One region of the Sphingobium sp. TomTYG75 genome, then DNA from elsewhere that is predicted to be linked to it. Evidence: riboswitches for the same ligand, from Rfam matches in the RefSeq annotation. Region 1 holds a riboswitch; each other region holds the start of a gene.
The links. A riboswitch is a leader RNA that binds a small molecule or an ion and turns the genes downstream of it on or off. The one in region 1 is predicted to bind cobalamin.
Positions count from the first base shown of each region.

Region 1 (9,555 bases):
TCTTACCCCCCAACAGTACCACGCAGACGAATTTCGCGTGGGAAATCACATTCTCGACATAGAGATCGACCGAATAGGGATGCTTGAGCTGAAGGAGATTGGCCAGCCTGATCGACGGCCCGCCTTCCCCCAGAATGGCGGCGGCGCTCGCAAAGCAGGCAAGGTCGCTGTCCGCCACGGTCAGCAGCACGATGTCGCCCGGCGATTGGCCAAGGTCGATCGCTTCGTCCCCGTTGGAGACGGTGCCGGGCGTGGCGGTCAGCAAATGCATCAGGCGACCGCCATCTGCTGGATGAATGCCCGTTCGATCGCCGCCCGGTCCAGCCCCGCCTGCCCGATCACCACCAGTCGCGATCGGCGCTCCTCATGCACCTGCCAGTGCCGGTCATAATGATGCTGGATGCGTGGCCCGACCGCCTGAATGACCAGCCTTGCCGGACGGCCCGCAATGGCGACGAAGCCCTTCACCCGCAATATGTCGTGATCGGCTATGACCTGCTTCAGAGCATCCAGCAGCGGCGCAGGATTGCCCAATTCCCCCAACTCCATGACGAAGCTGTCGAAATCCTCATGATCATGATCCTCCTCCTCGTCATGGTGGGAGGGGCGGGCGTCAATCTGGTCCTCGACCCCGGCATCAAGGCCGAGCAGGACCGCCGGGTCGATCTCCCCCCGCGCGGTGCGGACGATACGCACGCCCGGCCGGATTTCCGCCGCCAGATCCCGCTCCAGTTCCGCAAGCCTTTCCGGCGCGACCAGGTCTGTCTTGTTCAGCAGCACAAGGTCGGCACAGGCCAGCTGATCCTCGAAAAGCTCCTCGATCGGGCTGTCATGGTCCAGCGTCGGATCAGCCGCCCGAGCGGCAGCCAGCGCTTCCTCGTCATGGGCGAAGCGGCCCGCCGCCAGTGCATCGGCATCGATGAGTGCAATCACCCCGTCCACCGTCGCCCGTGTCCGGATATCGGGCCACTGAAAGGCCTTCACCAGCGGCTTGGGCAGGGCGAGGCCCGATGTCTCGATGATGATATGATCGGGCGGCACATCCCGGTCGAGCAGCCGCTGCATCGTGGGCAGGAAATCGTCCGCCACGGTGCAGCAGATGCAGCCATTGGCCAGTTCGATAATATCCTCATCCGGGCAGGCCTCATCGCCGCAGCCCTTCACCAGCGATCCATCGACGCCGACATCGCCAAATTCGTTGATGATCAGCGCTAGCCGCCGCCCACCCGCATTCTCGATCAAATGGCGGATCAGCGTCGTCTTTCCAGCACCCAGAAATCCGGTGATGACGGTGGCAGGAACCTTGCTCATATTGTCTGTCCTTGATTGGGGAGGAGCACCTCGATCTCGTCGAAGCGCTTCCAGCGGTAGATGACCCAGCTCACCAGCCAGCAGGCGGCGAACAGGCCGATGATGAAGAAGCCCAGGCTGTTGAAATGCTCACCCAGATCGGCGGCCACCGACCAGACGCCGCCGGTCAGGCCCAGCTTGTCGCCCAGCAGCGCCGCCGCCTCGATCCCGCCGATGACGATCGCAACCAGCGCCGACACCAGCGTGATGGTGATGTTGTAGTAGAGTTTGCGGATCGGCTTCACGAACGCCCATTGATAGGCGCCCATCATCAGCGCGCCGTCCGCCGTGTCGATCAGCGCCATGCCCGCCGCGAACAGCAAGGGGAATATGAGTACGGTCGCGATCGAAAGCCCGCTCGCCGCTTGCCCTGCCGACAGGCCGAGGATCGCGACTTCGGTCGCTGTGTCAAATCCTAGCCCGAACAGAAAGCCCAGCGGCGCCATGTGCCAGCTGCGCGTCACCAGTCGGAACAGCGGTCGAAACAGCCGGGCCAACATGCCCCGATTGCCCAGCAATATGTCCATATCTTCATCGACATAGGCGCCACCACTGCGGACGTGGTTGAAGGTCTTTAGAACCGACCGCAGGATGATGAGGTTCATCGCGGCAATGGCAAAGAGGAAGGTGGCGGAGATGATCGTCGCGATCGTCCCGCCGATCTCGCCCGCCGCCTCGACACGGCTAAGCGCGCTGGCGGCGAAAGCGATTCCGACGGCGGCGATCAGCACGATCCCGCTATGGCCGATCGCGAACCACAGGCCGACGGTCAGCGGCCGCTGACCTTCCTGCATCAGCTTGCGGGTCACATTGTCGATGGCGGCGATATGGTCGGCATCGACTGCGTGGCGCAGGCCCAGGCTCCAGGCGAGCAGGGCGGTGCCCAGCATCATCGTGTCGCCCGCAAAGATCAGCAAGGCGCAAAGCCATAACGCGATGTTGGCGGCGATCAGCCCCGCGAACATGAAAGTGGCACGGCGACGAAGCGCCGGAAATTGCATGGCCATAAAAGCATGGCTCCCGTCAGCGTCAGCGAGACTGGACGGGACCTCCGCTAAGCGGCCGACATTCCGCGCCGGACGGACGCGATGAAGCGTCCGGCACATGAAGCCGGTGCGGTCCCGCCGCACGCGTCGCTCAGACGGAATACCGTGCCCCGGCCATCCCCTGGGCCAAAGCAAGAGCGACCAGACGCCGACAGGTCTCCTGGCTTGCGGGTCATCGCTCGACACATGGCCTTCCCAGGCCTCGCATGATTTAGCGTCCGGCCCAGTGGCTGACCCTCCGACAAGTGACGGAAGGTCGATATGCGTCTCGCTCACCGCTTACAGTTGCAGGGACAGCCGCGGATTTGGGCGCCTCGTTAGCACCCCGCACCGCATTCCCTTTAAAGCCCTTTCGGGCACCGGCGCGATCGTGGCCGTGCATAGATGGCTTAGCCACCAAAGGGAAGCGGCAGTTGCATGGCCGCGTCCATTTGCTTGCCGGAGGTACATTGCCCGCCTAGACCGGCCCTATGTCTTCGCCCTCCTCCTTCACCCGCATCACCCCCGATGGCGAAGCATCGCCCGTGACGCGCGAGTTGGCGGAGGAAGTGCCCGTCGCGATCGAGTTCAACGGCGTTGGCTATGCCGTGTTGATGGCGACGCCCGCCGACGTTGCGGAACTGGTGCAGGGGTTCGCGCTGGCCGAGCGGCTGGTCATCCCATCCGACGCGCCGATCGACGTCGATGTCCATGCTACGGAGCAGGGCCTTGTCGCGCGGGCCACGCTGCCGGAAGACCGCGTCGAGGGGCTGCTCGGCCGGGTCCGTCATCGCGTCTCCGATTCCTCTTGTGGTCTGTGCGGCGTGGAAAATCTGGAACAGGCGATGCGGCCCTTGCCTGCCGTGACAGCCCGATCAAACGCGAGCTGGGAAGCGATCTTCGGCGCCTTGCGCGATCTTGCCGCGCACCAGCCGCTCAATCGGCAAACTGGCGCGGTTCATGTCGCTGCGCTGGCCGGAGCGGATGGCGCGATCCGCCTCGCCTATGAAGATGTGGGCCGCCACAATGCCTTCGACAAGCTGATCGGGGCAATGCGGCATCGGCAGCTATCCTGGGATGGCGGCTTCGCGCTGCTGTCCTCCCGCTGTTCCTTTGAGCTGGTGGAAAAGGCGGCGCTCGCCAATTGCCCGCTGCTCGTCACCATCTCCGCCCCGACCCGTCTGGCAGCCGAGCGCGCGGCCAGCGCGGGATTGCCGATCGTCGTGCTTGCCCGGCCCGATGCCGTGCTCGCGGCGGGCGACCTGCCCGACTGACGAAGCGCCGCTCCATCTACCGCTTGCGGACGCGCCGCCGCCTCTTTATCAGCAGCCCCGCGACAGGTTCCCCTCGGGGATCAAAAGGGAAGTCGGGTGTAATGCCCGCGCTGCCCCTGCAACTGTAAGCGGTGAGTGGACCGGCCACGCAGCCATTGGAGGAACTTTCCTCCGAGAAGGCGGCCGGTGCGCAGCGACCCGTGAGCCAGGAGACCTGCCTGCCGCAGTCGTTCTTCGACCGGACAGGGTGTGCCGGACGAACGGGGTTCCCCTCGCGGACGACAGCCACCGCCTTGCTCGCCATCCGGCCGGGCAGGGCCGTTTGCGGTTCGATTTTGCGAGGAGGGCCATGATGACGGTCTTTCATGTTTACATGGTTATGGAAGCGCGCCGCTGATGCTGTGCGCTGTCGAAAACAAGGCATCGGTGGTGGTCTGTTCGACATGCCGCCTGTCCGCCGATCAGCGGGAGGATGGGGCAGGGCGGCGCGGCGGCGCACTGTTGGTTGAGGCCATGCGCGATCTTCAGGCGGCCGAGCCTGCTTATGATGCGGTTGCCGTGCAGGACATGCCCTGCCTCTTCGCCTGTCAGCGTCATTGCACCGTCCATGTGCGTGGCCCCGGCAAGGTCGGCTACGTGCTGGGCGACTTCAACCCGGATGCCGACGCCGCCCGCGCCATCCTCGACTATGCCCTGCGCCACGCGGCCAGCGAAGAAGGCGTCGTGCGCTACGCCGAATGGCCGCAGGGAGTGAAGGGCCATTTCATCGTCCGCACCCCGCCCGAAGGCTTTGTTTGCACATGATCGGCTTTCAGGATCGCGGTGGCTTCCAATCCGCGCTCGCCAACCTCCCTCAGCCTGATGCGGCGGCGATCGAAGCGGCAGCGGCGCGGCAGGCATCTTTGACGAAGCCCGCCGGATCGCTCGGCCGCCTGGAGGAGGTCGCCCTCTTCATGGCAGGCTGGCAAGGTCGCGAACGTCCACGCACCGACCGCATCCGCGCCGCCGTCTTCGCGGGCAATCATGGCGTCGCCGCGCGCGGTGTCAGCGCCTTCCCGCCCTCCGTCACCGCGCAGATGGTCGCGAACTTCCAAGCAGGTGGCGCGGCGATCAACGCGCTTGCGGGCGCCTGCGGAGCCGAGCTGGTCATTGTCCCGCTCGCCCTCGACAATCCCACCGCCGACATATGCGAAGCCTCCGCGATGACGGAAGCGGAGTGCCTCGACGCCCTGAACGCGGGCGCCGCCGCCGTCGTGCAAGATTGCGACCTGTTCTTCGCAGGTGAAATGGGCATCGCCAACACCACTTCTGCCGCCGCACTGTGCCTTGAATCCTTTGATGGCGAGGCGCAGGACTGGACGGGGAGGGGCACCGGCATCGACGCAGCCGCCCTCACTCGCAAGACGCAGGCCGTCCAGATCGCGCATACGCTGCACGGTCCCCATTGCACCGACGCCTTCGAAACCCTCCGCCGTCTCGGCGGGCGAGAGATCGCGGCGATGGCAGGCGCCATCCTCGCCGCGCGCATGATGCGCGTGCCGGTGCTGCTCGACGGCTTTATCTGCGGCGCGGCCATCGCCCCTCTGGCGCACGACAATCCCGCCATCACCGCCCACTGCCTCGCCGCCCACTGCTCCGCCGAAGCAGGCCATGCCCGGCTGCTCGAAAAGCTCGGCCTGAACCCCTTGCTTCACCTCGACATGCGCCTCGGCGAAGGCAGCGGCGCAGCCGTCGCGGCGCAACTCATCCGCTCGGCCCTCGCCGCGCACGACCAGATGGCAACCTTCGCCGAAGCCGCCGTGGCTAACGCGCTATGAGCCCGCTCACGCTCCACCTGATGCGCCACGCAGCGCCACAAACGCCCGGCCTCCTGCTCGGTCACATGGATATGCCCCCCGACCCGGCCGCCATGCAGCTATGCATCGAACGATCCCGCGCGCTCGTATTCGACCGCCTGATCAGCTCCGACCTGACACGCGCCCGCGCTCCCGCCGCCCTGATCGCGACCAACAGGCAAGTGCCGCACGACGTCGACGCGCGCTGGCGGGAACTGCACTTCGGCACGTGGGAGGGCGCCGATCCCGCAACTCTCCCTGCTGAGGAAATTGGTCGTTTCTGGTCATCCCCAGACGACCATCCTCCGCCGGGAGGGGAAAGCTGGTCCGGCCTTTGCCTGCGCGTAAAGGCGGCACTTGGCGAAATCGACCGGTCCTCGCTGGTCCTCACCCATGCCGGTGCGATACGGGGGGCGCTGACTACGCTGTATGGCTTCACGTACCAGCAGGCCTGGGCAATCGACCTTCCCTATGGCGCCTTGCTCAGCCTGCGCCTCTGGCCGGGAGACAATCCCAGCGCGCAGATCACCGGGCTTGTAACATGATCCGTCTCATCCTCGCCCTGCAACTCATGACCCGCCTGCCGCTCCCGCAAGTGCGCGCGGAGGAGGAGGACTTTGCCGCTGCGATCCGCTGGTTTCCCGCGACCGGCATCATCGTCGGCCTCGCCGTCGCCGCTGCCATGACAATCGGCGTCCTCGCCGATCCCTGGATGGCCGCCTTGCTCGGCCTGATCGCCTGGGTCGCCATCACCGGGGCGCTTCATCTCGACGGTCTTGGCGACATCGCTGACGGGGTAGGGGCAGCCCATGGCGACCCGGCAAAGCTGTCCGCCGTTCTTGCCGACCCGCATATCGGGAGCTTCGGCGTCGTCACCATCGTCCTGCAACTGCTGGCGAAGCTCGTCCTGCTGCGCCTCTGCGCGGAGCATGTCGCGCCGATCGCCCTCATCGCCGTGCCCTTCGTCGCGCGGATCGGCCCCCTGGCATGGACCCTCTGGCTCCCGCCGCTCCATGAGGGCCTGGCCAGCCGCTTCCGCGAAAGCATCAGTCAGTTGCATTTGCTCGGCTGGACGATGCTGGCCGTGGCTCTCTGCCTGATCATTCCCGCCCTCCTGTCCGCCGCTATTTTCGTTCCCCTCTGGGCATGGTGGCTGCGCAGCCGGATCGGCGGCATTTCGGGCGATGGCCATGGCGCGGGGATCGAACTCATCGAAAGCGGCCTGCTAGCCGCGCTGGTGCTGGCACGATGAGTGACATCTTCCATTGGCATGGCGGTCGTCTGGCGGCGGCGCGTCAGCATTATGCAGCCGAGGATCGGCCTTGGATCGATCTTTCCACCGGCATAAACCCGATCGGCTGGCCCGGCACCGCCACGATCACCCCGGACTGGCAATCCCTCCCCGATCCCGCAGCGCTTGCCGATCTCGAACAGGCCGCCGCCACATATTTCGGCGTGTCCCCCGATCACATCTGCGCACTGCCGGGCACCGAAACCGGCCTGCGCCTGCTTGGCCACCTGATCGATACGCCCGCCTGCCATATCCTGCCGTGCTACCGCACCCATGCGCAGGCTTTCCCAAACTCGCGCCCGTTGCAGCAACCCGAAGACGCGCCACCCGGCACCGCGCTCCTGCTCGCCAATCCCAACAATCCCGATGGCCGCCTCTATACGCAGGCGCAGATGCAACGGCTTCTGGCCCAACAGGAAAGGGAAGGCGGCTGGCTGATCGTCGATGAAGCCTTCGCCGACTGCCTGCCCGGTGCCAGCATGGCGGCCGAAGTTGGGGATCACCGCCGCCTGCTCATCTTCCGTTCCTTCGGCAAATTCTTCGGCCTTGCGGGTGTGCGATTGGGCTTCCTCCTCGGCCCATCCCCCATCATCGCCGCCTGCCGCAGGCTGCTGGGAGACTGGCCTTTATCCGCAGCCGCGATCGACTTTGGCCGCGCCGCCTATCGCGACCAGCGCTGGATTGACGAGACGATCGCGAACCTGACGACCCGCGCCGCCAGCCTAAACGCGCTACTTATCCGCCACGGCTTCATCCCGCGCGGCGATTGCCCGCTATTCCGCCTGATCGACACGCCGAACGCCGCCGCCCTGTTCGACCGCCTTGCGCGCCACGCCATTCTCACCCGTCCGTTCGAGGACCGGCCGAACTGGCTCCGCTTCGGTCTGCCCGCCGATGATGCCGCCATGTCCCGGCTGGACGAAGCGCTTGGTTGAGCTGGCCGCGCTGATCATCGATGCGGCACTAGGCTGGCCAGCCCGGTTGCACGCCCGTATCGGCCACCCGGTCGGAGCCTTCGCCGGGATCATCACCGCTTGCGCGCGCCGTTTGAACCAGCGCCACTTCGGCACAGCGCGCCGCCGTTTCGGCGGTATCGTCACGCTGCTACTCCTCCTCACGACCACCATCGCAGCGGGCTGGGCCGCAGAATTCATCATCCGCCACTTGCTCGGCTCCTGGGCCTGGGCAGGGCTTGCGCTTGCCGCTTGGCCAGCGCTTGCGCAGCGCAGTCTGTACGACCATGTCCTGCCCGTCGTTCAGGCTCTAGAAGCAGGCAATCTCTTCGCTGCCCGCCGCGCGGTCAGCCAGATCGTCGGACGCGATACCGCCACCCTTGATGAGGCAGGCGTCGCCCGCGCCGCCATAGAAAGCCTTGCTGAAAGCTTTTGCGATGGCGTCGTCGCGCCGCTCTTCTGGCTGCTCGTCGGCGGCCTGCCCGGAATCTGGGCCTATAAGGCGGTCAACACCGCCGACAGCCTGATCGGCCACCGGGAGGAGCCGTTCGCGGCTTTCGGCTGGGCCGCCGCTCGCTTCGATGACCTGCTGAACCTGATTCCCGCGCGGCTGTCCGGCTTCCTGATCTGCGTCGCGGGCATGGGCGGCTGGCGCATCCTCTGGCGCGACCATGGCCGTCATGCATCGCCCAATGCGGGCTGGCCCGAAGCGGCGATGGCGGGGGCGCTAGACATCCGGCTTGCCGGGCCGGTCGCCTATGAAGGCCAATATCATGCCAAGCCATGGATCGGCGGGGAAGGGGGCGAAGCCACGCCCGCCGACGCCCACGCCGCGTTGGCGCTCTACGTCCGGGCCTGTGCCCTGCTCTGGCTCGCGACGGCGCTGATCGGAGGGATCGGGCGATGACCGCTTTCCAGAAGCTGCTCGTGCTAGGCGGCGCCCGTTCGGGCAAGAGCCGCCATGCCGAAGCGCAGTGCGAAGCCCTGCCCGGCGTCATGACCTACATCGCCACGGCTGAGGCGTATGACGCTGAAATGCACGAACGGATTGCCACGCATCGCGCCCGCCGCAACGCGCGCTGGCGAACGATCGAAGCCCCAATCGAACTGCCCGCCGCGATCCGGAATGCCCACGCGCACACGCCATCCGGCCCGATCCTTGTCGATTGCCTTACCCTGTGGCTGTCCAACCTGCTGCTGGCTGGCGAAGACATCGCCCGGTGGAGCGAAGAACTGATCGTTGCCATTACCAGCTGCACCCTTCCCATCGTGCTGGTCGCCAATGAGGTCGGCCTCTCCATCGTCCCGGAAAATGCACTTGCCCGCCGTTTCAGAGACGAAGCGGGCCTGCTTAGTCAGCATGTGGCGGCCGCTTGCGACAGTGTGGTATTTGTCGCTGCTGGCCTGCCCCTGACACTCAAGCAAGGCGGATAAATAGGGACTCGGCCGCAATCCATTTTGAAAATCGCTGATGCCAGAAGCCCTGATTGCCGTAGAGGCCGAATAAATTCGTTGCGCGAATCGACCGCGTGATAAATGGCTCTGATCGGCTTGCCTGTGATCTGGTCGATCAATATGGCACGCTCAATAATGCCTAGAGGGATTTTATAGGAGCCAGCGATCATGGCAGGGGCAATATGCTCCGAACCCGTGCGAAATTGGAAGATCGCCAGGGTTTCTTGATAGGATCGCGGTTTCTGGACAGGGGATAAGTCAGTGAACGCTTTCAATGCAGATTATCTGTTCGTCTTCATATTGGCGGCTTTTCTTGGTTTTCAGCTGATCAAGAAGGTATCGCCGCTTTTGCACTCGCCGTTGATGTCGCTG
Region 1 is NZ_BSRE01000002.1:683,273-692,827, forward strand. Features, by position in the region: gene cobN (cobaltochelatase subunit CobN) at 1-271, opposite strand, end outside; gene cobW (cobalamin biosynthesis protein CobW) at 271-1,311, opposite strand; gene ACYU81_RS16805 (HoxN/HupN/NixA family nickel/cobalt transporter) at 1,308-2,357, opposite strand; cobalamin riboswitch at 2,530-2,775, opposite strand; gene fdhD (formate dehydrogenase accessory sulfurtransferase FdhD) at 2,867-3,649, shown strand; cobalamin riboswitch at 3,697-3,885, shown strand; gene ACYU81_RS16815 (DUF1636 domain-containing protein) at 4,046-4,453, shown strand; gene cobT (nicotinate-nucleotide--dimethylbenzimidazole phosphoribosyltransferase) at 4,450-5,466, shown strand; gene ACYU81_RS16825 (histidine phosphatase family protein) at 5,463-6,029, shown strand; gene ACYU81_RS16830 (adenosylcobinamide-GDP ribazoletransferase) at 6,026-6,736, shown strand; gene ACYU81_RS16835 (threonine-phosphate decarboxylase) at 6,733-7,710, shown strand; gene cbiB (adenosylcobinamide-phosphate synthase CbiB) at 7,670-8,635, shown strand; gene cobU (bifunctional adenosylcobinamide kinase/adenosylcobinamide-phosphate guanylyltransferase) at 8,632-9,162, shown strand; gene ACYU81_RS16850 (NAD(P) transhydrogenase subunit alpha part 2) at 9,445-9,555, shown strand, end outside.

Region 2 (9,555 bases), on a different contig from region 1:
CGGTTACGAACTGCATGTCGGCGGCAATGGCGGCATCCATGTCCGCGCCACCGATTTCCTCTGCAAGGTCGCGACCGAGCAGGAGGCCCTCGATTACTGCGCCGCCTTCACCCAGCTCTACCGCGAGGAAGCCCGCTATCTGGAGCGCACCGCGCCGTGGATCGAGCGTGTCGGCGTGGAATATGTGAAGCAGCGGATCGTGGAAGACGAAGCAGGCCGCGAGGCTCTTCGCGCCCGCTTCCTCTACTCGCAGAGCTTCTCTCAGGAAGACCCCTGGGCGCAGCGCGCAGCTGGTGCGGAGAGCGAATTGCACCAGCATCTTGAACCCATCGCCATCGCTGCGGAGTAACCATCATGACCGATTGGATCGACATCGGAACGCTGGCCGACATTCCCCAGCGCGGCGCTCGCACGGTGCAAATCGCAGGCGAGAAGGAAATCGCTGTCTTCCGCACCAGCGACGACAAGGTCTTCGCGCTGGTCAATGAATGCCCGCACAAGAAGGGACCGCTCAGCCAGGGTATCGTCCATGGCCACAGCGTCGCCTGCCCGCTGCACAACTGGAACATCGCCCTGAAAACGGGCGAGGCGCAGGGCAATGACGAAGGCTGCACGCCGACCATCGCCGTGAAAGAGGAGGGCGGTCGCATCCTGATCGCTCGCCCGGCAGCGATGAAGGCGGCAGCCTGACGAGCATCAAGCTTCCGGTCCCTAGCCACAACGGCGGGGACCCGGGTGGGGGCGTCTTGTTGGCCATCCCTTGCGGCAAGCGCTTCCACCCAATTCCTATTCCTCGGGACGAAGAGGTAAGAGCATGAACCAGGCCATCCGCACCACCTGCGCCTATTGCGGCGTCGGTTGCGGCATCTCGGCCACGCCGACCGGACCCCGGTCGGTCACGATCAAGGGCGATGAAGCGCATCCGGCCAATGGCGGGCGCCTCTGCTCCAAGGGCACGCATCTGGGCGAGACCGTCGGCCTGACCGGCCGCCTGCTGCACCCGATGATCGGCAACAAGCGCGCCAGCTGGGACAAGTCGCTGGACCTCGTCGCCAAGCGGTTCAAGGAAACCGTCGATCGCTACGGCCCCGACAGCGTTGCATTCTACGTCTCCGGCCAGCTGCTGACCGAAGATTATTATGTCGCCAACAAGCTGATGAAGGGCTTCATCGGCACGTCCAACATCGACACAAATTCGCGGCTCTGCATGTCGAGCGCGGTCGCCGGTCACAACCGTGCCTTTGGCGAGGACATCGTGCCCGCCACCTATGGCGACCTCGATGAAGCGGACCTGATCGTGCTGGTCGGTTCCAACACCGCCTGGTGCCACCCGATCGTCTATCAGCGCATCCAGGGCGCCCGCGCCGCACGGGGCACCAAGCTGGTCGTCATCGACCCGCGCCGTACCGAAACCTGCGAAGGCGCGGACCTGCATCTGCCGGTGAAGCCGGGCACCGACGTCGCCCTGATGAACGGCCTGCTCGCCTGGTGCGACGCTGAAGGGATCACCGATCCCTCCTTCGTGGCCGAGCATGTGAACGCCCCGGAAGGCTTCTGGGAGCATATCCGCACCAGCCACGATCTCTGGACGACGGCCAAGACCTGCGACATCGCGCCCGCGCTGCTGGAGCAGTTTTTCAAGCTGTTCGCCGCCACGCCGCGCACCGTCACCCTGTTCAGCCAGGGCATCAACCAGTCGATCCGTGGCACCGATCAGGTGAACGCGATCATCAACGTCCACCTCGCCACCCGCCGCATCGGCAAGCCGGGCGCCGCGCCCTTCTCGATCACTGGCCAGCCCAACGCGATGGGCGGCCGCGAAGTCGGTGGCCTTGCCTCGACCCTCGCCGCCCACATGGACTTCGCGCCGGAAAATGTTGAGCGGGTGGGACGTTTCTGGGCCGCCCCGAACATGGCGACCAAGCCCGGCCTCAAAGCCGTCGACCTGTTCCGCGCCATCAACGAAGGCCGGGTCAAGGCGCTCTGGGTGATGGCGACCAACCCCGCCGTCTCGCTCCCCGACGCGAACCGCGTCCGCGAAGCGTTGGAATCCGTCCCCTTCCTCGTCGTGTCGGACATCATCGCCGACACCGACACCAGCGTCCATGCCGACGTCCGCCTGCCCGCCGCCGGGTGGGGCGAGAAGGACGGCACCGTCACCAATAGCGACCGCACAATCAGCCGCCAGCGCCCCTTCCTGGCGCTCCCCGGCGACGCCAAACCCGACTGGTGGATCGTCAAGGAAGTTGCCCGCCGCATGGGCTTTCGAAACGCCTTCGCCTATGACCGGCCCGCCGACATCTGGCGCGAACATGCCCGCCTGACCGCCTATCAGAATGACGGCCAGCGCCTGCTCAACCTCCGTGCCCAGGCCACCATCGGCAACGACGCCTATGAAGCGATGGAGCCCTTCCGCTGGGGCGGCGACAAGCCCTTTGCCGATGGCTGCTTCTCCACCCCCGACGGCAAGGCGCGGCTGGTCCTCACCAAGCAAATGGACCTTCAGGAGCCGCTCAAGCAGTGGCCCATGACGCTCAACACCGGCCGTTACCGCGACCAGTGGCACACGATGACGCGCACCGGTCTCTCAGCCAAGCTCGCCCGCCATCGCGAGGAGCCGCTGGTCGATATCCACCCGCAGGACGCGCAGGAACTGGGCATTTGCGACGGCGACCTCGCCCGCGTCCAGACCGCGCAGGGCAACAGCATCTTCCGCGTGGCTTTCAGCGAAGGCCAGCGTGTGGGTGAAATCTTCACCCCGATCCACTGGACGGATCAGGTCTCCACAGGCGGCCGCACCGGCCTGCTGCCCCGGCCGCTCGTCGATCCCCATTCCGGCCAGCCCGGCTTCAAATCGACGCCCGCCAGCATCGAAAAGGTCGCGACGGAGTGGAAGGGCTTCCTCATCCTGCGCGGCGAGCAGCCCGCCAAGGTCCCCTGCCTCTGGGCCACGAAGGTCACCGTTCCGGGCGGCGCGCTCTACGAAGTCGCGGGCAATGGCGACCCCGTGCGGCTTGAAGCCTGCCTGCCCAAAGGCGACCGCGTCGAAGCCGTCGACATGACGCGCGGCACCCGCCGCGTCGCGATCATCCGGGAAGGCAAGCTGGCCGCAGTCCTCTTCGTCACCCGCACCGGCCTGCTCCCTTCGCGCGATTGGCTCATCGGCCAGCTTGAGGCGGAAGAGGTGGGCGCATCCGTCCTCGCCGCGCGCGGTCCCGGCAACCAGCCTGACAAGGGGCCGACCATCTGCGTCTGCTTCGACATCGGCCTCAACCAGATCGTCGCCGCCATCCGCGACCAGAGCCTGGTCGATGTCCCCGCCATCGGCAAGGCGATCGGCGCTGGCACCAATTGCGGGTCCTGCCGTCCCGCGCTCGCCAACATCCTCGCCCAAATTCCGCAGGAGGCCCTTCATGCAGCCGAATGAACTAATCGCCCCGGGTGAAGTCTGGCTGGTCGGCGCAGGCCCCGGCGACCCGGACCTCCTCACCCGCAAGGCCGAAAAGCTGATCGCCGCAGCCGAGATCGTCTTCTACGACGCCCTCGTCGGCCCCGGCGTCCTCGACCTCATCCCGCAAGGTGTCGATCGGGTCAGCGTCGGCAAGCGCTCCGGCCGCCACAGCAAGGCACAGGAAAGCATCAACGACCTCCTCCTCGCCGCCGCCAAAGCAGGCAAGCGCGTCGTGCGCCTGAAAGGCGGCGACCCCTCGGTATTCGGCCGCTCGTCCGAAGAGATGGAGCATCTCGCCGCCGACGGCATCCGCTTCCGCATCTGCCCCGGCATCACCACGGCAAGCGCAGCCGCTGCAAGCGGCAGCGCCTCGCTCACCCTGCGCGGCAAGGCGCGGGGCCTGACGCTGGTGACCGCGCATCTCAAAGCCGGTGAACCGCTCAAGCTCGACTGGGAAGCGCTGGCCCGTCCCGGCGGCACGCTCGGCATCTATATGGGCCGCGCCGCCGCCGGAGAGATCAGCCGCCAGCTGATCGCCGCCGGGCGCGATCCAGAAACGCCGGTGATGGTGGCGGTCAACGTCTCGCTCCCCACCGAACGCCTGATCCGCGGCAAGCTCTCCGCGCTTGCCTTTCTGGTCGCCACGATCAGCGATGAAGACCCGACCCTGCTGCTGATCGGCGAAGCGGTGGCGGGAACGTCCATGCCTGTAGGGGTTGCAGCCAGCGTCGCTCTTCAGCTTTGAAGATCGGCTCTGCGCAACTTTTGCCCTGAGCTTGCCGAATGCCCCCGAACTTAGTTGGAAGGAAGGGAGGGGGCTTCGGTAAGCTCAGCTTGGCTCGCGCCAGCGCGCCAGATCCTCCGGCCGGTTGATATTCGGCAGCACCAGTTCCGGCCGCTCCACCAGTCGCGCGCCCACCCGCTCGATCCACCCGAAGATCGAGCGTTTATTCTCTTCCGCCAGATGCGCGTCCAGTTCGTCCGCGAGCGACGCAGGCCAGAAGCCCGCAAGCTGCTGCCCTTTCAGCACCGCCCCACTGTCACCCACAAGCGCCTCCACCAGCGCCGCCGGATAAACGGGCATGTCGCACCCCGTCGTCAGCACCGCATCGTAACCTTGACTGCGCGCATAATGCAGCGCCGCGTTCAGCCCGCCCAGCGGCCCCATGTCCGCCGCTGGCCGATCCGCTAGCCCCGTCAGCCCCTCGACGCTCCGCCCGCAGACCACCACTGCCTCCACATGCGGCGCGATCGCCGCCACAGCATGGTCGATCAGCGTGCGCCCGTCCGGCATCAGCGCGAGAGCCTTGTCGCTTCCGAACCGGGTGGATCGTCCCCCAGCCAGCACCGCACCCAGCAATCGCATTATCCACTCCTTGGCAGAACCCTCAACTTCCCCTATGGCGCGCGGCGTGAGCGGGCAACTGTTCACGAAAGATCGCGCCGGAAAGGGAATGCGGTGCGGACGGGATCACCGTCCAACTCCGCGGCTGTCCCTGCAACTGTAAGCGGCGAGCGCGATGCACAGGGAAACCCGCAAGCCTTCAAAGGGGAAGGCGAGGGGGACCAGCCACTGGACCAAAAGTCCGGGAAGGCGTGCATCACCGCGACGACCCGCGAGCCAGGAAACCTACCGGCGCATGGTCGCTCTTGCCTTGGGTCCAGGGATAGGTCCGGGCACGGTGTTTTCCGTCTGAGCGACGAAGCGGCGCAGGGCCGCATCGGTGCGCGTGACGGGGCTGGCGTCTCTTCTTCCCGCACACCGGCCGCTTATGCGGCAGGCCCTGGGCTCATGTCGCATGGCGCTCAGGGAAGACAGAAATATGATCAGGACCGGAATTTCACTGCTGGCGCTCCTCGCCGCCACCCCCGCGCTCGCCGCAGACGCGGACGAAATCATCGTCACCGCGCTCGGCATCGAACAGCCTACCGATGAAGTCGGGCAGGCGGTGACCGTGATCGACGAAAAGACGATTGAAACCCGCCAGAATGTCAGCGTCGTCGATTTGCTGGTCACCACACCGGGAGTCCGCTTCAATCGTACCGGGAGCTTGGGCAACGTCACCAGCGTGTCGGTGCGTGGCGCCGAAACGACGCAGACGCTGGTGCTGATCGACGGCGTGAAGGTCAACGACCCGAGCGGCATCGGCGATCAATATGATTTCGGCAATTTGCTTGTCGGCAATATCCGCCGGATCGAGGTGCTGCGCGGTTCCAACTCCATTGCCTATGGCAGCCAGGCGATCGGCGGCGTCGTCAACATCATGACCGGTATCCCAAGCGAAGGGTTCGGCGGCAAGGCGTCGGTCGATTATGGCTATGCCGATACGCTGAATGCGAAGGCGGATGTATCGGGCACCAGCGGCATATTGTCGGGCGGCGTGGGCCTCGCCTATTTCCGCACCGATGGCATCTCCGCTGTCTCTTCCGATTTCGGTGGCGCGGAAAAGGATGGCTATGAAAATATCACTGGCAATGCCCGGCTGAAGATCGCCTTCACCGATGATCTGAGCCTCGACCTGCGCGGCTATTATATCAACGGCGATCTCGACTATGACAGCTTCTTTGGCACGCCGGCCGACAGCCCCGACGTCGCGAAGTCCAATCAATATATCGGCTATGCGGGCGTGAATTTGGCGCTGTTCGACGGCAAGCTGACCAACCGGGCGGCCGTTACCTGGTATCAGCAGGATCGCGATTATTATTTCGTGCGCGGCAACGCCCCGGACTTCGGCTATTCCGGGACGAACCTGCGCTTCGAATATGAAGGCGTCTATCAGCCCATCGATGACGTGAAGCTGCTGCTCGGCTATGAACATGAGCGGCCCGATTATGAGTTTTTCGGCTTCGGTTCGCAGGAAAGCCACCGCGCCAACATCGACAGCATCTATGCGCTGGCCGTGGTAAAGCCGGTAGCGGGCCTGTCCATGACAGCAGGGGTGCGTCATGACGATCACAGCCAGTTCGGCGGCGCGACGACGTTCGGCGCGAACGCCAACTACACGCCCAATGGTGGCGCTACCAATTTCCGCCTGAGCTACGGAGAGGGCTTCAAGGCGCCGTCGCTCTATCAGCTTTACGATACATTCAGCGGCAATCCGGACCTGAAGCCCGAGCGTTCGAAGAGCTACGACATCGGCTTCGACCAGAATCTGGGGAGCGACCGGGCGGTGCTGTCCGTCACCGGATTCTGGCGCGACACGCGGGACCAGCTGAATTACGACAATACGACATTCACCTATGGCAATCTGGATCGCACCCGCGCCAAGGGCGTGGAAACGACGCTGACGCTGCGTCCGGTCGATGCACTGACCTTCACCGCCGCCTATAGCTATGTCGATGCGCGTGATCGTTCGCCGGGCAGCGCGGCCTTTGGCGAGCGCCTGCTGCGCCGCGCCGCTAACGCCGTCAGCGCATCGGTCGATTATGCCTGGTCCTTCGGCCTGTCGACCGGGGCGACCGTGACGATGGTCAGCGACAGCGTCGATCTCGACCCCGTGACCCGCAACCGGGTGCAGATTGACGGCTATGCGCTAACGGATATCCGCGCGTCCTTCCCGATCACGGAAAGGCTCGAAATCTATGGTCGCATCGACAATCTGTTCGATCAGGAATACGCCACCGCCTATGGTTATGGCACCTACGGCCGGTCGGCCTATGGCGGCGTGCGTGTCCGCTTCTGACGGTAGAAGGTGAAGGGGGTGGGCGACTGCCCCCCTTCATCGCAGGGGCGCGGCCTTTGGCTGCACCCTGCCTTTTGCGGCGTCCGCCTGCGCGACGATGCTGCGCGCGGCCTGCACATAGGCGGGGCCGCCGCACACGGTCCACGCTTGCGGTACGTGGATGCGGGGGATGGATCGCAGCACCGGGTGGTGCAGCATCTCCGTCCCCTGATCGACGACCTTTTCGCTGCCTTCTTCCACGATCAGATAGTCGGGCCTGGCCGCAATCATCTCCTCCAACGGCACCTGCGCCAGCGCTGGCTTACCAAGTTTCGCCGCCAGATTGGTGAGGCCCGCGCGCCGGATCAACTCATCGACCAAAGTGCCGGTCCCGGTCATATAGCCGCGCCGCTGATAATAGGCGGCGACGCCGCCGCGCCGGGATCGGGGCATGGCGGCAAGGTCGCGCTCCATGCCCGCGATTATCGCCTCGCCCCGCGCGGGATGGCCGACAATGGCCGCCACCTGCCGGATCTGTCCCCTGATCGCCGCGAAACTGTCCGCGCTCGCCAGCCCCAGCTTGCGCCATCGCCCATCCGGCGCGCCCACAACGCCGCCAGCGCCATCGGGAAAGCCGATCACCAGGTCGGGGCGCAACGCCAATACCTCTTCGGCCGGACGCTTCAGCACGGGGAAACGCCGCGCCTGCCCGATCGCCGCCGACAGTTCCGGATCATGGCCATAGGGGCTCAAGGCCGCGATCTGCCCCGGATCGGCGAGCGCCAGCACATATTGGTCGGAACAGGTGTTGAGCGACACGATACGCTTGGGCGGCGCGGGCGCAGCGCCGGTCAGGCTGACCAAACAACATATCGCCAACATCCTTCTGCGCACCAATCCAGCCTCCGCAAAGCGCCGTGCTCCCGCTTTCGCCGCAGCACTACAACCCCTATCAGCAGCCTTGGAGCGCGCAAGCCATGAAGGCCCGCCGCCATCCCCTGCTGCTCCCCATCCTTCTCGCGCTCACCCTTTTGGCAGCACTCGGCTCCCTTACACTGGGCGCGGTCCCACTCTCTCCCGCCCGCATCCTGGCCGTCCTCACCGGCGGCGGTGACGAAGTCGCCCGCGCTATCCTCATCGACCTGCGCCTGCCGCGCATGCTGCTCGGCCTGATCGTCGGCGCGATGCTTGGCCTCGCCGGAGCCGCGCTTCAGGGCTATCTCCGCAACCCGCTCGCTGAACCCTCCGTCCTCGGCGCCTCCAACGCGGCGGCTCTCGGCGCTGTCTGCGCCCTATATTTCGGCCTCGCGCAGCTTCACCCGCTCATCCTCCCCGCCCTCGCCATCACCAGTAGCCTCATCGCCATCGCCGCGCTGTTCCTGCTCGCTGGTCCGTCCGAGAGCCCCCTGACCCTGATCCTCGCAGGCATAGCGGTCGCAACCCTCGCGGGGGCGGGCATCAGCCTGTCGCTGAACCTCTCGCCCAATCCCTTCGCGGCGATGGAGATTATGAGCTGGCTGATGGGCAGCCTCGAAAATCGCAGCTACGCCCATGTCTGGATCGCGCTGCCCTGCGTCCTCATCGGCACCGCGCTGCTGATCGCCGACGGCCGCAGCCTCGATGCACTGACCTTGGGGGAGGAGGGCGCCCAAGCACTGGGCGTTGACCTCTCCAGGGCGCGGCTGCGCATGATGCTGGGCGTCGCGATCGGCGTCGGCGGAGCGGTCGCCGTGTCGGGCGCAATCGGCTTCGTCGGCCTCATCGTCCCCCATCTGGTCCGCCCCCTCACGGATCGCTCCCCTTCGGCCATCCTGCTCCCCTCGCTGCTCGGCGGCGCGGCGTTGCTCACGCTGGCCGACATCGGTGTCCGGCTGATCCCCACCAGCAGCGAATTGAAGCTCGGCGTCCTGACCGCATTGCTCGGCGTTCCGGTCTTCCTCGTCCACCTGATGCGGGAGCGGCGGCTATGGTAACCATCCGCGCCGAAAACCTGTCCGTCCGCCTAGGCCGCCATGCCACCGTAACCGGCGTCACCACAGTGCTGAAGCCGGGGCAACTGGTCGGCATCATCGGTCCCAATGGCGCTGGCAAATCCACGCTGATCCGCGCCTTGCTCGGCCTCGTCCGCGCGGAAAACGGAACCGTGTCGATAGACGGCCTTCCGATCGCCAGCCTCAGCCGAAAGGACATAGCGCGCCGAGTCGCCTATCTACCACAAGGCCAGACGCTGCACTGGCCATTGCTGGTCGAACGGCTGGTAGCGCTCGGCCGCATGCCCCATCTCGGCCCACTGTCCCGCCTCTCGCCGCAAGACGAAGCATTGGTCGACGCCGCGCTCGCCCGCGCCGATGTCCTCCACCTGAAGGGCCGGATCGCGACCGAACTATCAGGCGGCGAACGCGCCCGCGTCCTCCTCGCCCGCGCGCTGGCAGTAGGTGCGCC
Region 2 is NZ_BSRE01000001.1:1,895,429-1,904,983, forward strand. Features, by position in the region: gene nirB (nitrite reductase large subunit NirB) at 1-349, shown strand, start outside; gene nirD (nitrite reductase small subunit NirD) at 355-690, shown strand; gene ACYU81_RS09555 (molybdopterin-dependent oxidoreductase) at 815-3,427, shown strand; gene cobA (uroporphyrinogen-III C-methyltransferase) at 3,414-4,196, shown strand; gene mobA (molybdenum cofactor guanylyltransferase) at 4,281-4,817, opposite strand; cobalamin riboswitch at 4,879-5,103, shown strand; gene ACYU81_RS09570 (TonB-dependent receptor plug domain-containing protein) at 5,275-7,134, shown strand; gene ACYU81_RS09575 (ABC transporter substrate-binding protein) at 7,171-8,007, opposite strand; gene ACYU81_RS09580 (FecCD family ABC transporter permease) at 8,091-9,086, shown strand; gene ACYU81_RS09585 (ABC transporter ATP-binding protein) at 9,080-9,555, shown strand, end outside.
Region 2: another riboswitch for cobalamin. It lies ahead of ACYU81_RS09570 (TonB-dependent receptor plug domain-containing protein); the one in region 1 lies ahead of ACYU81_RS16815 (DUF1636 domain-containing protein).

Region 3 (9,555 bases), 390 kb from region 1:
TCCCCGGCCGCGAAGGCAGCAGCGTCACCGACCCCTATTTCGGCGAGGACGAAGGCTTCGATGAGACATGGGAGGATGTCACAAGGGCAGCCCGCGCCCTGATCAAACACCTCCAAGGCTAATTTTTCACGCGGAGACGCGGAGGCAAACCGGCCCGCGCGGCGCATCCGTCAAAAACGTCGCATCCAACGCGAAGCCAGTAAGACGCACCTGCTCCCGTCACACGCACCCTCTCCGCGTCTCCGCGTGAAATAATCTTCGCGCAGAGGCGCAGAGCAACACCCTCTGCGCCTCCGAAAACCAAAACCCGAACGGCCGTTCAAGCAGGCATCTTCACCCGCGCCCGATAGGCATGCAACAACGGCTCGGTATAACCGTTAGGCTGCACCACGCCCTCGAACACCAGCGCCCGCGCCGCCTGAAACGCCAGACTGCTTTCCTCCCGCCCGCTCATCGGTTGGTACAGCGGATCGCCCGCATTCTGCGCATCGACCTTCGCCGCCATCCGCCGCAGCGCCGCGTCAACCTCGTCAGCCGAACACACCCCATGCAACAGCCAGTTCGCGATATGCTGCGAAGAAATCCGCAACGTCGCCCGGTCCTCCATCAGCCCAACATCATGAATGTCCGGCACCTTCGAACAGCCAACGCCCTGGTCCACCCAGCGCACGACATAGCCCAATATCCCCTGCGCATTATTGTCCAGCTCATCGCGAACATCCTGCGCCGACCAGTTCACCCCCGCCGCCAGTGGCAACGTCAGCAACGCGTCCAGCCCGGCAACCACTTCAGCCTTCCGCTCCTCCTGCCGCGCAAAAACATCGACCGCATGATAATGCGTCGCGTGCAAAGTCGCGGCAGTCGGCGAAGGCACCCAGGCCGTATTCGCCCCCGTCATCGGGTGCCCGACCTTCTGCTCGAGCATGTCCGCCATCCGATCGGGAGCCGCCCACATGCCCTTGCCGATCTGCGCCCTGCCCGACAGCCCGCAGGCAAGCCCGATCTGCACATTGCGATCTTCATAAGCCTTGATCCACGCCGCGCTCTTCATCTCGCCCTTGCGGATCATCGGCCCCGCGCGCATCGACGTATGGATTTCGTCCCCCGTGCGATCCAGAAAGCCGGTATTGATGAACACGATCCGGTCCCGCACCGCATGGATACAGGCGGCAAGGTTGGCGGAAGTCCGCCGCTCCTCATCCATCACGCCAACCTTCAGCTGATGCCGCTCCAGCCCCAACAAATCTTCGATCGCGTCAAACAGCTCATTGGTGAAGGCAACCTCTTCCGGCCCGTGCATCTTGGGCTTCACGATATAGATGCTACCCGACCGGCTGTTGACGAAACGCCCGTTCCGCCGAATGTCGTGCAGGGCGATCAGGCTGGTGACGATCCCATCCAATATCCCTTCCGGCGCCTCGTTCCCATTGGACAGCCGCACCGCAGGCGTCGTCATCAAATGCCCGACATTGCGCACGAACAGCAAAGACCGTCCCGGCAGCGTGAACGCACTTCCATCAGGCGCGACATAGGAACGGTCCCCATTCAACCGCCGCGTCATCATCGCGCCATTCTTCTCGAAGCTGTCCTCCAGATCGCCCTTCATCAGGCCGAGCCAGTTGGCATAGGCCGCGACCTTGTCCGCAGCATCCACCGCCGCAACGGAATCCTCCAGATCGCAAATGGTCGACAGCGCCGATTCCAGCACAACGTCCGCCAGATGCGCCGGGTCATCCCGCCCGATCGGATGGCTTGCGTCGATCACCAGCTCAATATGCAGCCCATTGTTGCGAAGCAGGATGTTATTCCCTGCCCGCCCGGCAAGTTGCGCGGTGTCGCGCAAGACCGGCGTGCCACCCGCCCAATCCGCCCAGCTTCCCTCCGCCAGAGGAACCGCCCGATCCAGGAACGCCTTGGCCCACGCAATCACCTGTGCGCCGCGCGCCGGATCATAGCCCTTGCCCGCCGCCGCGCCGGGGATCGCATCGGTCCCGTACAGCGCATCATAAAGGCTGCCCCAACGTGCATTGGCCGCGTTCAGCAGGAACCGCGCATTGAGTATAGGCACCACCAACTGCGGCCCCGCCAAGGTCGCCAGCTCTGCATCCACCCGATCCGACCCGATGGAAAAAGGCGCGGGCTCCGGCACCAGATAGCCGATCTCGGTCAGGAAAGCCCGATAAGCGTCCCCGTCGACCGCCCGCGCCTCATGCCACGCATCGATCTGCGCCTGAATCGCGTCGCGCTTGTCCAGCAGAGCCGCGTTACGCGGCGCGAACCGATCGAAAATCGCAGCCACGCCCTGCCAAAATGCCTTCGCCGCGATCCCCGTCCCGGGCAGGACTTCTCCATCGATAAAGCGCGCCAGCTCGGCGGCAACCATCAGGCCCGATTTCTCGATCATGCCGTCCATGGGCAACTCTCCATCCAAAACTGTGACGAAAGCCTATAGACCCCTCTCCATCCTCGCACTAGACAACAAGAACTCAAAGCATCTGTTCCTCACAGGAAAAGATCATCGATGGATCCCGATTATCTTCTCTTCGCCCGCGCGGTGGATGCAGGCAGCCTTTCGGCGGCGGGCCGCATATTGAACATCTCGCCTGCCATGATGTCCAAACGCCTCTCCCGGCTGGAGGCGCGCCTCGGCGTCCGCCTCATCCACCGCACCACCCGCCGCCTTGCCCTCACGGAGGAAGGCGCCAGCCTGCACCGCGACCTTGTCGCCATTCTCGACGCCATCCAACAGGCGGAGCAACGCGTCACCAGTCGGCACCGGAGCGCGTCCGGGCCGCTGCGCATTTCGGCGCCCACCTCCTTCGGCCGCCTGCATGTGGCGCCCCATGTCGGCCGCTTTCTGGATCTGCATCCGCGCGTTGATCTCGAACTCAACCTGTCCGACGCCTATGAAGACCTGCTTGCCGAGCGCATCGACGTGGCAATCCGCATCACCAGCGACATTCCTCCCCATCTGGAGGGACATCATCTCGCCACCAACCGCCGCATCCTCTGCGCCAGCCCCGCCTATCTCGCCGTGCATGGCATTCCGGACAAGATCGCCGACCTCCCCCGCCACCGCCTGCTCGCGGCCGATGGACAATTGCCATGGCGGCTGGTGAATGGCCGTGCGCGCAAGCTGATCGATGGCCAAAGCCATGTCCGCACCAACAGCAGCGAAATCGTGCGCGAACTCGCCCTCACCGGCGTCGGGATTGCCTTGCGCTCGCTCTGGGACGTGGGCGACCTGATCGCGGAAGGCAGCCTCCTCCGCGTCCTCGATAGCTGGGAAGGCCCCGCTGACCTTGCCGTTCACGCCGTCCACCCCCGCGCCGCAGGCCGTCCCGCCGCCGTAGACGCCTTCATTGGCTTCCTGCGCGACATCTTCCGCGATGCATCGTGGAACCGGGGCGGTTGATAGCATGAAGCCCCTTAGCGCCATCCGCTCAACTGCTTGAGAAGCGCAGAAATCCCCTCCTGAAATCATTTGCAAGCCGACTGTCAAAAAACAGAAGCTTTCCGGCGTTAACCTGCGTAATGGCAGCGGGAAACAGGCCGATGTTATCGTTCGAGCCATAAGAAATTGAGAGAGGATAAGGGCCATGCGCCCCAATGACGCATCACATTTTTCCGCCTGCGCCGCCCAGGAAGCGCGGCAAGCCAGGGAAGCCCGCCTTCGCGGCGCAGACCAGGCCACCATCGCCCTCCACAATGAACGCGCCGTCCGCTACCAAGCCATGGCCCTACGCCTCCAGCGCGAGCGCGGCGCGACGCTGAACTGATCCATCAACGCCAAGCGGCTACGCCAGCGTCCCACCACGTACCGTCATGCCAGCGAAAGCTGGCATCTCAGGCGACCACGCGCCTCCTAGCAAGGGGATCCCAGCTTCCGCTGGGATGACAAACGGAAAAATGAGGGACACGCCCATTCCCTCTCCCCTTCAGGGGAGAGGGTGCCGAGCATAGCGAAGGCGGGAGAGGGGAACGCAAAGCACGACCGCCGCTCCCCTCTCCCCAACCCTCTCCCCTGAAGGGGAGAGGGGGTAAGTTACCTCACCCAACCACCCCCCCTTGCCCTACCCCCACAGCTCCGCTATCGCTCCCGTCACCCGGGCAACCCCCGGGCATGATCGCGCCGGTGCCTCGAAAGAGGCTTAAAAGGGAACATGGTAAAGGAGGCACCCGCCTCCCCAAGCCAAGGCTGTCCCTGCAACTGTAAGCGGCGAGCGCGATGCACATCGCCCCACCTCATAGGCGGGATGGGGCAAGTCACTGGGCCGGACGCTAAATCCTGCGAGGCCCGGGAAGGCCGTGCATCAAGCGATGACCCGCGAGCCAGGAGACCTGCCAGCGTCTGGTCGCTCTTGCCTTGGTCCAGGGGATGGCCGCGGCACGGTAGTTTCCGTCTGAGCGACGAACGAGCGGCGAGAGGCCGCTTCGGTGACGCTGGCGGTCGCCTTGGGGGCGTCCGGCCGTCGGCGCGCGCCGGTCGCCGTCTGGCGGCAGGTCTCTCGCCGAGTGTCGCCAGACGCCCGGAGTGCATCAAGTGAAACTACCCAATCAACTCCACCGCGCTGCCTGCGCGCTGACCGCCACGCTCCTCCCATTCCCCGCCTTCGCTGCCGATGCGAATGACGCGGGCGAGGATGCGAACACCATCGTCGTCTTCGGCCGGGGAGAGGACAAGATCGGCACCGCTCATGCGGCAAGCGAGGGCAGCGTCGGCGGCGCGGACCTTCTCGTCCGCCCGCTGCTGCGCGTCGCCGAACTGCTCGAAGCCGTGCCGGGCATGGTCGCGGCCCAACATTCGGGCAGCGGCAAGGCCAATCAGTATTTCCTGCGCGGCTTCAATCTCGATCATGGGTCCGACTTCACCACCTATATTGACGGGGTTCAGATGAACTTCCGCACACACGGTCACGGCCAGGGCTATCTCGACCTGAACGGCCTCATCCCCGAAATCATCGCGAGGGAGGATTTTCGAAAAGGCCCCTATCGCGCCGATGGTGGCGACTTCGCACTCGCGGGCGCGGCCAATATGACCACGATCGACGGCTATGACCGCCCATGGATCGCGGCGGAGGGCGGCTCCTTCGGTTGGCGCAGGTTGGCGGCAGGCGGCACGGTAAAGGCGGGCGCAGGCAATCTCACCCTCGTCGCCCAGGCCAAGGCTTATGACGGCCCGTGGCAGGAGGCCGAACATCTGCGCCACTATGCAGGCTTCGCCAAATATACGCTCCCCGCCGGGGCCGGTAAGATCGACGCCACGCTCCACGCCTATCGCGCGACATGGCGCCCGACCGAGCAGATACCCGAACGGATCATCGGCACGCCGCTCTGCCCCGATGTCTTCTGTTCGCCCGATCCTTCCGCGCGCGGGGAAACGACGCGCATCATCGGCAACATCGCTACCATCCAGCCGACATGGCGCACCAATCTCTATGCGCAATTCTATGACTGGACGATGTTCTCCAACCCCACCTACACCGATCCCGACGGCACCAGCGCGCAGATCGAGCAGTTCGATCGACGCTGGGTACTGGGCTTCACCGGCGAAAAGCGTTGGGACATCGCCCCGGCACTGCAACTGAAGCTCGGCACGGAAAATCGCTATGACGCGATCGGCAATGTCGGCGTCAATCGCACGTCGAACCGCGCTTTCCTCTCCTCGCTCGGCCGCTATCGCGTAAAGCAGGGGTCAGCCGCCCTTTATGGCGAAGCCACCGTCACGCCGCTGCCGGGCTTGCGCATCACTGGCGGCCTGCGCGGCGACTATTATCATTATGACGTCCGCGCCCGCGACGCCGTCGCCGCCGCGCTAGGCGAAGGCAGCGGATCGGACACGCTCGTCTCTCCCAAGGCGTCGGCGGCCTGGGCAATCACGCCGCATGTCGAACTTTATGCCAATTGGGGCCGGGGCTTTCATTCCAACGATGCGCGCGGCGCGGTCAATGTCGACACGCCTGTCCCGATGCTCGTGCGCGGCACGGGCAAGGAATTGGGCGGCCGCCTGCAACTACCCGGCTTCACCTTCACCGCGACCTATTGGTGGCTCAATGTCGGGAGCGAGTTGCGCTTCGTCGGCGACTCCAACGCGGTCGAACCCAGCGGAGCCAGCCGCCGCCACGGCTATGAGCTTGTCGCTTTCTGGCGCCCGCTCCCCTGGCTCGCCTTCGACGGCAATTACACCGCCAGCCACAGCCGCTATACCAATGGCGACCATATTCCCAACGCCTTCAAAAACGCCGCGTCCGCCGGGGCTGCCATCGTGCTCGATCCATGGGAAGCCAGCATCCGCGTCCGTCACCTTGGCCCCTCGCCGCTGATCGATGACAATAGCGTGCGCGATTCCGGTAGCACGGTCGTCAACGCGCGCGCCGCCTGGAAGGGGAAGCGGGTGCAAGTCTATGCCGAACTGCTCAACATCCTTGGCAGCGGGGACAAGGACATCGCTTATTATTACGAGTCCTACCTTCCCGCCGCAGATGCGGAGCCTGTCGAAGGGAGGCTAAGCCGCGTGGTCGAACCGCGAACGGTGAGAGGCGGCGTCAAGTTCAGCTTCTGATGCTGGGGAAGGCCGCGTCTAGAAAGAGCCTGCGGCCTTCCCAATCAATGGCTTACATAATGAACGGCGATGTTCATAAAGTAAAAGTGGATAGGGCAACGGTCAAACTACAATAGAATACATGTTAAATACCCGTGGAAATTTTGAGACGTAGTTGACGTCTTTTCGCCTCTATGCAATTTTCCCCTCGGCAATCTGGACAAAGAATCAGTAGCCTGGAGAGGATGCCAATGAAACACGCACCATTAAGGGGCGCCGTTTTTCACGCGATATTGCGTGACTGCCTGGAAGCACAGCGCGCCCCCAAGGAAACAGAAATACAACTGATCGCCTGCAAGATATGGCAGGACAGTTTCGCCGCGATCACGCACAAGAACTGGCACGACCTCGTACCCGGCAGCGAGGAGTATGAATACACCATCAACGCCGCGCGCATGGCCTTCGGCCTGCACGCGACCAACACCGCCGCCTGAATGGATAGCCCAATCCACCTACGCCGACGATTGCCGTTTCAAAGCTGGAACTGGGTGATCCATTCGCAGATGAGGGCGGGCTTGCTCTCGCCTTCTATCTCGACCGTCGCCTCGGTGGTCAGCTGAATCTGCCCCGGCCGCTTTTCGACGATCTCCAGCGGCTTGAACTTTCCGCGCACACGTTTGCCGGATCGAACGGGCGCCAGGAAACGCAGCTTGTTGCTGCCATAATTGATCTCCGTGGCGCCGTCGGGAACGATGTCGCCTCGCGCGTCGGCGCACAGATGCGGCAGGAGTGAAAGCGTCAGGAAACCATGAGCGATCGTCCCGCCGAAGGGTGACTGCTTCGCGCGCTCCGGATCGACATGGATATATTGATGATCCTTGGTCGCTTCGGCGAACTGGTCAATCATCTCCTGACTGACCAGGAACCAGTCCGACACGTCTTCCTCGTCCGCCCGCGCCTGAAGATAATCGAGAAACTGGCTCATTCCATTCACCCCCCATGCTGCTCCAAGAGCAAAACTATGCACAAGCATGCGCGAATGCGATAGGAAAATACTCCAGTGGTGATGAGGATCAGTTGGACCTTGTCAGCGGCGTCGAGTTACTTACCCTTCCCAAAAGAATAAGCTGGAGAGGCCATGACTGGAGAAGACAAGAAGCTTCGGCTGCACGAAAGCCGTGCAGCCGAAGAGTCGAGGGATGGATATCGATCGCGGAACCATCCACGATCAAACATCGCGGAATATGATCTAGCGCCGTGGTCGGCCCACATCATCCTTGCAGCGTGGGAAGGGATCATCTGATGAGCCCCTCTCATCCGTCCAACGACCCTTTCGGAATGGAACATGAGCTGCTGCTGGCGGCGCTCCGACGGCGGCTACGAGCAGCGGGCCTGACCCAGGCCGACGTCTCGAAAAAGCTTGGCGTGGGCACCGCCACCGTCAAACGATGGCTGCATGGCCGTGGGCTGGGCCTGCGCACCTTGTCGCAACTGTGCGCACTCGCCGACACCACGCTCACCGAAATCGCCGAAGAGGCCGCCGTGCGCGATCGGTCATCCGACAAGCTGACGCTGGCGCAGGAAAAGGCGCTGACCACAAGCCCCGAACTATCCACCATTTTCTTCATCATCGTCACGGGTTGGCCGGTGTCCGAAGCCGAGGAAGGCTTTGGCATACCGCCCGAACATATCGCGCAACATGTCGAACGGCTGGAAAGGTTGGCGCTGATCGATCGCCTGCCGGGAGGACGTCTACGTGCGCGGCTGGACCCGGCCCATGTGTGGCAACGCGAGCCCATGCGCAGGCATTTCGAACAGCATATGAAGCATCTGTTCTTCAATCTGAACTATGGCGACCCAGATACGATCTTCGGCGTGGAAACGGTCAAGCTGTCGCCCGTGGGCGTCGCGCGTGTCGCGGAAAGGATCGAGCGTTTCAGAGCTGAGCTGCGGGAAATCGCGCAGGCGGATCGTCGCACCTCGGCCCTGCCGGGGGAATGGCACGCTGTTCTTGCAGTGGCATGTCCGGTGGCGCCGCTGAAACCTCGCTGATTGTGGATGACCCTTGACGAAGGGATCATTTCAAGACACGCTGCATGCAAACAAGATAGCTCGGCCGAAGAGCTGATCGGTGGCCGAAGCTGTCAGGAGAGGATGCAGAAAGGGCTCGCGGCCATGCGCCGCAGATCAGGCTGCATCATGAACAATATAATGGCGGAACACCGCCAAACGTCCGCTTTCGGATGCGCGCACGCGTGTTCGGTCCCGGATGGTGGACCGAGCTTCTAAACGGAGCACGGCCCGTATCGAGGGATGGCATCGCCCGACGAAAGGAAGGGGATTGCCATGCGTTCATCTATTGCCGTTGCGTTAGCGGGCATATCATCGTTCGCCACGACAGCGGCTCTGGCGCAGACTGCCGACCCGGCCACGCAGGCTGCGGTTCAGGGGCAGCTGGCCGACATCATAGTGACGGCGCAGCGGCGCGAGGAAAGCCTGCAAAAGGTGCCCGTCGCCGTGACCGCCATCGGCGCGGACCAGCTTGACCAGTTGCGCGTCACCAATGTGCGCAACCTCGCTGGCCTGGCGCCCAGCCTTCAGATCAATACGCAGGGCCTGCAATCCAATCCCACAATCATCATTCGCGGCGTGGCTTCCGGCACGTCCAACAATGCGGTCGATCCAAAGGTCGGCATCTATCTGGACGGCGTCTATATCGGCCGCACGGTCGGCTCGATCTTCGACCTGTCCGACATCCAGCGTGTAGAAGTGCTGCGCGGCCCGCAGGGAACGCTGTTCGGCCGCAACGCGACAAGCGGCGCGATCAGCCTTGTGACGGCTGCTCCAACGGGCGAGTTCGGCGTTCGCGGTACGGTATCCTATGGCAATTACGACGCGTTCCGGACGAAAGTATCCGTCGACCTGCCCGCCTTCGGCCCCTTGTCGGTCAAGCTGTCCTACCTTCATGACGAGATTGAGGGTGATTATCGCAACCTCCTGGGCGGCCGCACCAT
Region 3 is NZ_BSRE01000002.1:291,289-300,843, forward strand. Features, by position in the region: gene ACYU81_RS15055 (low molecular weight protein-tyrosine-phosphatase) at 1-122, shown strand, start outside; gene ACYU81_RS15060 (malate synthase G) at 320-2,413, opposite strand; gene ACYU81_RS15065 (LysR family transcriptional regulator) at 2,522-3,415, shown strand; gene ACYU81_RS15070 (hypothetical protein) at 3,600-3,779, shown strand; cobalamin riboswitch at 4,117-4,363, shown strand; gene ACYU81_RS15075 (TonB-dependent receptor) at 4,544-6,562, shown strand; gene ACYU81_RS15080 (hypothetical protein) at 6,793-7,035, shown strand; gene ACYU81_RS15085 (MaoC family dehydratase) at 7,074-7,526, opposite strand; gene ACYU81_RS15090 (helix-turn-helix domain-containing protein) at 7,844-8,593, shown strand; gene ACYU81_RS15095 (TonB-dependent receptor) at 8,888-9,555, shown strand, end outside.
Region 3: another riboswitch for cobalamin. It lies ahead of ACYU81_RS15075 (TonB-dependent receptor); the one in region 1 lies ahead of ACYU81_RS16815 (DUF1636 domain-containing protein).